Teredinibacter purpureus: one gene and its partner. The protein of the gene in region 1 interacts with the protein of each later gene in a pairwise test. Links are inferred from orthologs where the notes say so. Each region holds a gene or a part of one and is shown in the gene's direction. Other genes may lie near its edges.

The links. The genes of interacting proteins can lie anywhere in the genome.
Region 2: the proteins of lysA (region 1) and H5647_RS01920 interact in binary tests that used the Escherichia coli proteins (3 or more experiments, as listed by UniProt). The link is inferred for Teredinibacter purpureus from one-to-one orthologs.

What each region holds. Positions count from the first base shown.
Region 1 is NZ_CP060092.1:1,158,541-1,162,712, reverse strand. Bases 971-3,838 are described here. They hold lysA (diaminopimelate decarboxylase), read left to right. Parts: upstream 971-1,707; coding sequence 1,708-2,970; downstream 2,971-3,838. Other genes in these bases: H5647_RS05160 (DUF484 family protein), read left to right, coding at 3,797-3,838; dapF (diaminopimelate epimerase), read left to right, coding at 2,970-3,800; lptM (LPS translocon maturation chaperone LptM), read left to right, coding at 1,473-1,673; H5647_RS05180 (class I adenylate cyclase), read left to right, coding at 971-1,324. Also shown: more of H5647_RS05180, read left to right, coding at 1-970; more of H5647_RS05160, read left to right, coding at 3,839-4,172. UniProt on the Escherichia coli protein: Specifically catalyzes the decarboxylation of meso-diaminopimelate (meso-DAP) to L-lysine. Is not active against the DD- or LL-isomers of diaminopimelate.
Region 2 is NZ_CP060092.1:485,862-490,059, forward strand. The notes cover bases 309-3,202. They hold H5647_RS01920 (response regulator transcription factor), read left to right. Parts: upstream 309-1,353; coding sequence 1,354-2,052; downstream 2,053-3,202. Other genes in these bases: H5647_RS01910 (DUF6316 family protein), read left to right, coding at 495-716; H5647_RS01915 (Spy/CpxP family protein refolding chaperone), read right to left, coding at 782-1,231; H5647_RS01925 (sensor histidine kinase), read left to right, coding at 2,059-3,202. In the rest of the region: H5647_RS01905 (divergent polysaccharide deacetylase family protein), read left to right, coding at 1-186; more of H5647_RS01925, read left to right, coding at 3,203-3,414; imidazole glycerol phosphate synthase subunit HisF, read right to left, coding at 3,418-4,191. UniProt on the Escherichia coli protein: Response regulator member of the two-component regulatory system CpxA/CpxR which responds to envelope stress response by activating expression of downstream genes including cpxP, degP, dsbA and ppiA.

The sequences.
Region 1 (4,172 bases):
TGACGTACAGCACTCACCCTCTATTAGCGATGTTGACGTGCGAAAAATACTCGCACAACTCGCTCAATGGCTGCCACTGCCGCTCCCTTCGCTTAGCCATAAACACTTTAAACAAGCAGCCGCCCCCACACATGCACTTCTACTACTCAACGTTGGCCGATCGCCAACATCCCGTTTAGATGGCTTAGGTATCCAACGGCTAAGCGGCCAAGCCGACGCATTACGTTATAGCGGATTCAAAGACAACCTCGTAGTGTCGCTTGATATGATCACACGCAACAGCTGGGACGAAATTAGTGCGCGACGTTTCGACTCCAAGCACGCACTGCTAGAGGCGCTTCAAGAATACCTGCAACTCTGCTTACCCGGCACACACCAAACACCCCCGTCACTATCGATTACCTGTATAGGTGCTCACCATACAACGACCATTACTAATCGTATTCAACGCTGGTTTAATGAAATTTCGCACTGCTATTACAGTGGCCGTTACCCGGCGACCACACGCTATCTTTTTGAAATGGCCGGCGCTTACTACAGCCTGCAATTTAGAGGCCCTAAGCTACTCATACGAGAGCATAAAACACGTAACCTTTTAATTGATTATTTAGGCGAAGAGCAACTCGCTATAAGCCCAATTTTATTTGACAGCCGTGCACTTGAATCGCATCCCATGCGCACGATTAGCCACACTATTTCAGGCGGAATGGGCGGCCGAAATTGGTCCGGTGCCATACACATTTTTTATAGGCGTTACGATATAGGAATGGAAGTGTATGTCGTCGATGAAATGGGCTCCATCACACACCGTGAATATCACGGGAGCGGCGAACACTCACCGCTAAAGCCATTACATCAATTTTTACGCGCAATCATCGAGCGACAAACACGCCTTAACCAGCAATTGCTATACGACTTTGGCATTTTCCCTCTGCACTTTTATGAGTTAATTAAAACAGGCCCACGCTTCAAAGCGGCCCCCAAACTTGTGTCTCGCCAGCAGCCCGCCACCGCGAAATTTGAAGTGAAAGCCGTGGCACACAAAGGCAGCGATGGCGAACTGGTCTTCGACTTTTATTGTGATGACCAAGAATTTCTAGGTCGAACCTTTAACCACCAGCTCTATATGGTCGTAGCACAATACATTCTGAAATTACGCACATCACGTGAGCACTACGCCGTCTACCTAACCGATCTCGACCTAAGCCTTTGCATACCCTTATTATCTGATGCTGGCCGACTCACCAGCGGCCATTACCTAAAACTAAAAGACCGGCTAGAATTTCGTCTTAACCATGCCATTGGCATACTGCTAAAAACCTAACCTCCCTCCCAACTGTTTCCTTTTGCAGGGTTATACCAACCTGTATGACAGGTTATACTCCGGCCTTTCGTCACGGGGCTAAGCGCGCGAATAATCCCTATTACCGCTAAGGCCACCCTGACACACATTCTTGTTTACGGGGTCGAATATGCCTTTTACAACCGTTAAGAATACTGCTTGCGCAACACTAACAATACGTCGAGCAACGGCCTTAGGGCTAATGTTTTTCGGTCTTGTGGGCTTGAGTGCTTGTGGACAAAAAGGCCCATTAAAATTACCCGACCCCACGCACACTACCGAATCGGTTACGCCAACGGAAATGCCCGCTGTAGAGCCACGTCAACCGTAACGCCTAAATACACGAATTTCGAGAAAGTAACAGCATGTCCAATTTTGAGTTTCGCAACCGCAGCCTTCACGCCGAAGGTGTTTCGCTATCAGCCCTTGCCGAGCAGTATGGTACACCTTGCTACGTTTATAGCCGCGCGGCCTTTAGCGAACATTATCTTGCTTACGCGCAAGCACTTGGCGAACACCCCGGCACGGTATGCTACGCCGTAAAAGCAAATTCCAATATCGCCGTATTACAAGTACTGGCCCAACTGGGTGCAGGCTTTGATATTGTCTCTATCGGCGAATTACAACGGGTGTTAGCCGCAGGCGGAAAACCAGAACGCATTATATTTTCAGGTGTTGGCAAAAAGCCTAACGAAATGGTCTTCGCACTGGATACGGGTATCGCATGCTTCAACGTAGAATCTGAAGCAGAACTCGACGTTCTTTCGGCTATAGCAACCCAAATGGGCAAGGTCGCGAATATATCATTGCGTGTGAACCCGGATGTAGACGCCCACACTCACCCTTATATTTCTACCGGCCTAAAAGAAAATAAGTTCGGCATCGACATTGAACGCGCGCCCCACGTATACCAACGTGCAGCACAATTACCAGGCATAAACGTCGTAGGAGTAGACTGTCATATCGGCTCGCAGTTAACGGAACTGGCCCCGTTCTTAGATGCGCTCGATCGGGTACTAATGTTAGTCGATACGCTAGCTGAATCGAACATTGCTATTGCGCATTTAGATCTCGGCGGCGGCTTAGGCGTTACCTACAACGATGAAACACCGCCTTCGCCACAAGATTACCTCGCCGCGGTAAAACAACGCTTAGGCGATAGGCCTCTCGAGCTCATACTGGAACCCGGTCGCTCAATTGCCGCGAACGCGGGCGTACTGCTCACGGAAGTGCTTTATCTGAAGCCCACCGAGCACCGTAATTTCGCTATCATCGATGCCGCCATGAACGACAACATTCGCCCCGCACTTTACCAAGCATGGCAGAACGTTTTGCCGTTACAGCAAAACAGCAGCGCTACAGCTCAGCCATGGGATCTAGTCGGCCCAGTGTGTGAAACAGGCGACTTCCTTGCTAAAGATCGCGTACTATCACTCAGAGCAGGTGATCAGCTGGCGCTCATGTCCAGCGGTGCTTACGGTTTCGTTATGAGTTCCAATTACAACACCCGTGGCCGCGCAGCCGAGGTATTTGTGGACGGCGATCAACACTTTTTAATTCGCGAACGCGAAGATTTTAACGATATGATTCGTGGCGAGCACCTGCTGCCATCAGGAGAGCAAGGCTAATGCGTTTACGCTTTACCAAAATGGAAGGTATCGGTAACGATTTTGTGATGATTGATGCCATCAGTCAAAAAATCACTGTAACACCGGAGCGCGCACGTAAGCTCGCCGACCGTCATTTCGGCGTCGGCTGCGATCAAGTATTAGTTGTGGAATCTCCCACCAATCCCGACACCGACTTTCGCTACCGTATATTCAATAGCGACGGCACCGAAGTAGAAAACTGCGGCAACGGCGCCCGCTGTTTTGCCCTTTTCGTACGCCAGCGTCAGCTCACAAGTAAAACCACAATATGTGTCGAAACTGCCGCTGGCATACTCACATTACATGTTAACGACGACAACCAAGTGACCGTCAACATGGGCGCGCCCGAACTAACGCCCAGTAATATTCCATTCACCGCAGATAAGCAATTAGCGTACTACCCCCTTCGCGTCGCAGACCAAACCTTCGACATAGGGGCGGTGTCTATGGGGAACCCACACGCCATTACCTTAGTAGAAGACCTTACGCATTTTCCGGTAGACACCATTGGCCCGCTTATCGAATCGCACAAACAATTTCCCAGCCGAGTTAACGCCGGGTTTATGCAAATAATCGATCGGAAAACTGTTCGATTACGCGTGTACGAACGCGGTGCCGGAGAAACGCTCGCCTGTGGGACAGGTGCCTGCGCGGCGGTTGTGAGTGGCATTCTGCGCGGTCTGCTAGACCCTACCGTAGCGGTAGAATTGCCCGGCGGCACGTTACGCATTCAATGGGAGGGCGCTCAAAACCCTGTTATGATGACCGGCCCAGCAACATCCGTCTTTCATGGACAAGTTAAAGTATGAGTGAATCTTCTATTACTCAGAACAGGGAAAAAATTTCCGACGAGCAGGTAGCACAATACCTGAAAAAACATCCGGATTTTTTCAATCGCCATATCGATCTATTGGCCGATCTTGACCTGCCTCACCAAAGCGGCCCTGCCGTCTCACTGGTAGAGCGCCAAGTGGCTATCTTACGTGATCGCAATATGGACATGCGGCATCGGCTAAGCCAACTGCTCGACAACGCCCGCGATAACGATCGCCTGTTCGATAAAACCAAACGCTTAGTGCTAGCCTTACTCGAATGTAACGATTTGGGTGATTTGGTCGATGCGCTGTATTACAGCTTTGATAAAGAATTTAACATTCACTACACGCGCCTCATCTTATTTG
Region 2 (4,198 bases), 670 kb from region 1 along the record:
ATTGCCATTGGCCACCCCTACCCCAAAACCCTCCACGTATTGGAAAAACAACTCCCAACACTAAAACAACGCGGCGTTAAGCTCATCAGAGTTTCCACCTTACTTTCCCATCTACACCCTTCTTTCGCTCGTTTACCACCAACCACTCAACATCACCCGCATACCGTTTATCCAAATGCCAACTGACGCCTAGATCTACATCACGCTAATTGTGTGATAGACTTCACGTTTTTACGGAAACCGAGCTGCGAAAAGGGCCAATCTGCCTATAATTTCGCCTAGAGTGTTGCGTGAATGGTTCGCGCCAATAACCATCACGTTTAACTGAACAACCTCTTTGCAGTAGGTTACGCCGCTAAGTGAGTGACCTCGCTGAATCGTCCTACACGACGGCGTGGCGTAGTACCCTCGGGTAACAACAACTTGACTCGCACCTTGTGCTTGTCATATTGCATTGATTTCATGGATAGAGATTAGTCATAGGAGACACCCAAATGAACAGAACAGGCGACACTAACACCCCCCCTAATCGCTCAAAGCGCTTTTTTGAGAAAGGAGAATACTGGTATTACAGCACACGTGAAGGTGTTGATATTGGGCCTTTCGATACCTTGCATGAAGCAGAAACCGGCGCCAGTGATTTTATAGATTTTATATTGCACGCGGAGCCAGAGGTCCTGCAGACCCTCGAGCGCTACGCTAGTAAAGCAGCTTAAAAAAAGGGAGGTATTAACCTCCCTTTTTTGTGTCTCGATGTTAGTAAGCTCTCACTAGCCTACTGTCACCAAGGCTGACGCCCGCCCTTTTTCATCGCCATCCTATCATTGTGGAACGCTTGCAACTCGGAGCGTTGCTCTTGCGTCAAAACCTCTTGAACTTTAGCGTGAAGCGCTGCGCGCTGTAATACCCGTTCGCGCGCGCGCTCAGCCGCCGATGTCGCCAGAGCCTCCACTTGTAGCTGATAATCTGCAGAGTCTGCGTCTAACTGGAATATTGCGCCTCTAATTGCCCCCCTAGCAGCAGGCCTGCTCATGGGGGCCATCTCAGACATCAAAGCCTCTAATTCAACTCTTTGCTCTGACGTAAGATCTACGACCCTTTCCAACATGAGCAGTGGTATTCCTCGTTCACCGTCTCGCCCACATTTGCCACCAAAAGGGGCTGCTACTGCTACCGAAAATGCAAAAGTCGCAAGAAGCGCCATTATCATTACCGAACTTGATGTTTTCATCGTTATCCCTCCTTCGTTAAGTTGTATACAGTTTGCGCCAAACGCCTGCAAAGTTGGGTTAAGGCAGTGTAAAGTTAGGTAAAGATAAAAAGTTTTAATCTCACAACGATTACAGTTAACGTATGGAAAACACGATACCAACAATACTTCTCGTCGATGACGACATTGAGCTGTGCAATTTACTTGCAGAGTACCTTTCTGGTGAGGGGTTCGAAGCCGTTACCTCTCACACAGGACAAGATGCCATTACGTGCATACAATCCAATCCGACTATTTCTGCCGTGGTATTAGACATTATGATGCCTGGTATGTCTGGGCTAGAGGTATTACGACAAATACGCCCGCAAAGTGATATCCCCATTATTATGCTAACAGGGAGAGGCGACGACATAGATAGAATCCTCGGTCTCGAAATGGGCGCAGATGACTACCTTGGGAAACCCTGCAACCCACGTGAGCTTGTTGCGCGTCTTCGCGCTATTTTACGCCGCACACACAATCAAATTAGCAACTCACCCGACCAGCCGCTTCAACTACACGGTATAACACTGCGCATCAGCGCGCTTAGCGTTCACGTGAACGATAATCAATTAAACCTTACCAGCGCCGAATTTAATACCTTGCAACTTTTATTACAGAAAGCAGGACACACGCTATCCAAACAACTCCTGACAGAAGCCGTATTACACCGAAAACTTGAACCTTACGACCGTAGCATAGACGTACACATTAGCCGGCTACGACAAAAACTCTCCGCAGAAGGGGTTGGCGATGTCATAAAATCTGTGCGCGGTATTGGCTACCAGATGGTCACGGAATAACGCACTATGATGTTATTTAACAGGATTTACTGGCGTATATTTTTTTCGTTTTGGATCGCCATTATCACCATCACATTTGCCACCGTTTATGTCGTCATCAACACGCTGCAAACTGCCGATTTTCTGCAGCGCCACCAAGAAACCGTCGCCGCTCTCGCCAAGGACATCATTGAGCGTTATGAAGCAGCGGGTGAAGCCCTTCCCTCGCCACTAGAGCCTCTCAAGATAAGACGTTTTGACCCATCACATTCGCCACTACGTCCGCTCAGAAACATGCCCCCACAGGAACGAGAAAGATTTCACTCACCGGGTTTCAACATTACTGGCCAAGACGGCACCACCATTTTTCAACATCGCTTTAACTTTCAAAAAAACGGGCCAATACTGCAGTTCGAGCTTAATAGCAGCACCGGTCGAACGTACCGAGTACAGACATTTAAACCTCCGTTACCGGCCTTTTTTAAAACGGCTATTAAGCGTTTTTTCTCGGTGCATCTAATATTGATTCTTATCGTATCGACACTGGTTAGCGCTTCGCTAAGCTGGAGTTTAACTCGCCCCTTAAAACTACTGGGGCAGTTCAGCCGAAGGTATGCAGAAGAAAATGACAAAACACCCATTGCAAAAAATTTGCTTGCGCGCGGCGATGAGATTGGTGATCTCGCAATCGATATGCATTTTATGACAGGAAAAATTGAAGCATCGCTTACTGCACAGCAACAGCTGCTTTACGATGTATCTCACGAATTGCGCGCTCCTCTGGCACGTTTACAAGCCAGCGCAGCCTTAATAGAGCAGACGCTCTCCTCCACTCAGCATACTGACCGTATTCATAGTGAGTGTGATCGTATCAACAATTTAATCCAACAAATTCTCGATTATTCACGATTAAACCGCGACACTGAAGCCCTAGTTTCTATCGAAATAGTCGCCTTTCTAAAAAACCTCATCGACACAATACAATTTGAATACACAAACCGACATTTCATTTTCACGCCATCCGTTGACACACTCACGGTAACGGCTCTACCCCGTGCACTTGCCAGCGCACTGGACAATATTTTACGCAACGCGTGCAAATACTCACCGAAAGAACGCCCCGTTGAGATTGAGGTAATACAAAAGTCGGATACACTCAGTATTATTATTCGCGATCATGGCGCTGGCGTTAACGATTATGAATTAGAAAAACTGCTGATGCCGTTCTACCGTTCTGGCAATAGAATGCATACGGAAGGGTTTGGTTTGGGGCTAAGTATTGCCAAACAGGCCATGGATAAACACCACGGCCAGCTAATACTCTCAAACCACGCGGAAGGTGGTTTGAGAGTAGAATGTAAGCTGCCAATTAAAACTAAGTAACGCTTATAAGCGAACTTCAATTCCTTGTGCTTTCATAAAGGCTTTTGCTTCCGGCACCGAATATTCACCAAAATGAAAAATACTGGCGGCTAGAACAGCATCGGCACCGCCTTTGACTACGCCGTCGGCCAAATGCTGTAAATTTCCCACGCCGCCCGACGCAATGACAGGAACCGATACCGCATCGGCAATACTCCGGGTAACACCGATATCGAAACCGTCTTTAGTACCGTCTTTGTCCATGCTGGTTAACAATATTTCACCGGCACCGTATTCAGTCATACGTACCGCCCATTCGACCGCATCAATACCGGTTGGCTTCCTACCACCATGGGTAAATATTTCCCAGCGTGGCATTTCGCCTTCAGCATTAACCTGTTTCGCATCAATCGCAACAACGATGCATTGTGCACCAAACCGGTCGGCCGCCGCTTTCACAAACTCAGGGTTACTCACCGCAGCTGAATTAATCCCAACTTTATCGGCGCCAGCATTCAGCATATTGCGAATATCATTTAATTCACGAATACCGCCGCCAACGGTTAACGGAATAAAAACTTCCGCCGCAATTTTTTCAACAGTGTGAACGGTCGTATCACGCGCTTCGTGGCTAGCGGTTATATCAAGGAAGGTGATTTCATCGGCACCCTGCTGATTATATTTTTTTGCTACTTCTACAGGATCGCCTGCATCACGAATATCCACAAACTGCACGCCCTTTACTACGCGCCCTTTATCGACATCTAAGCAGGGAATAATACGTTTCGCCAATGCCATCTTTCAT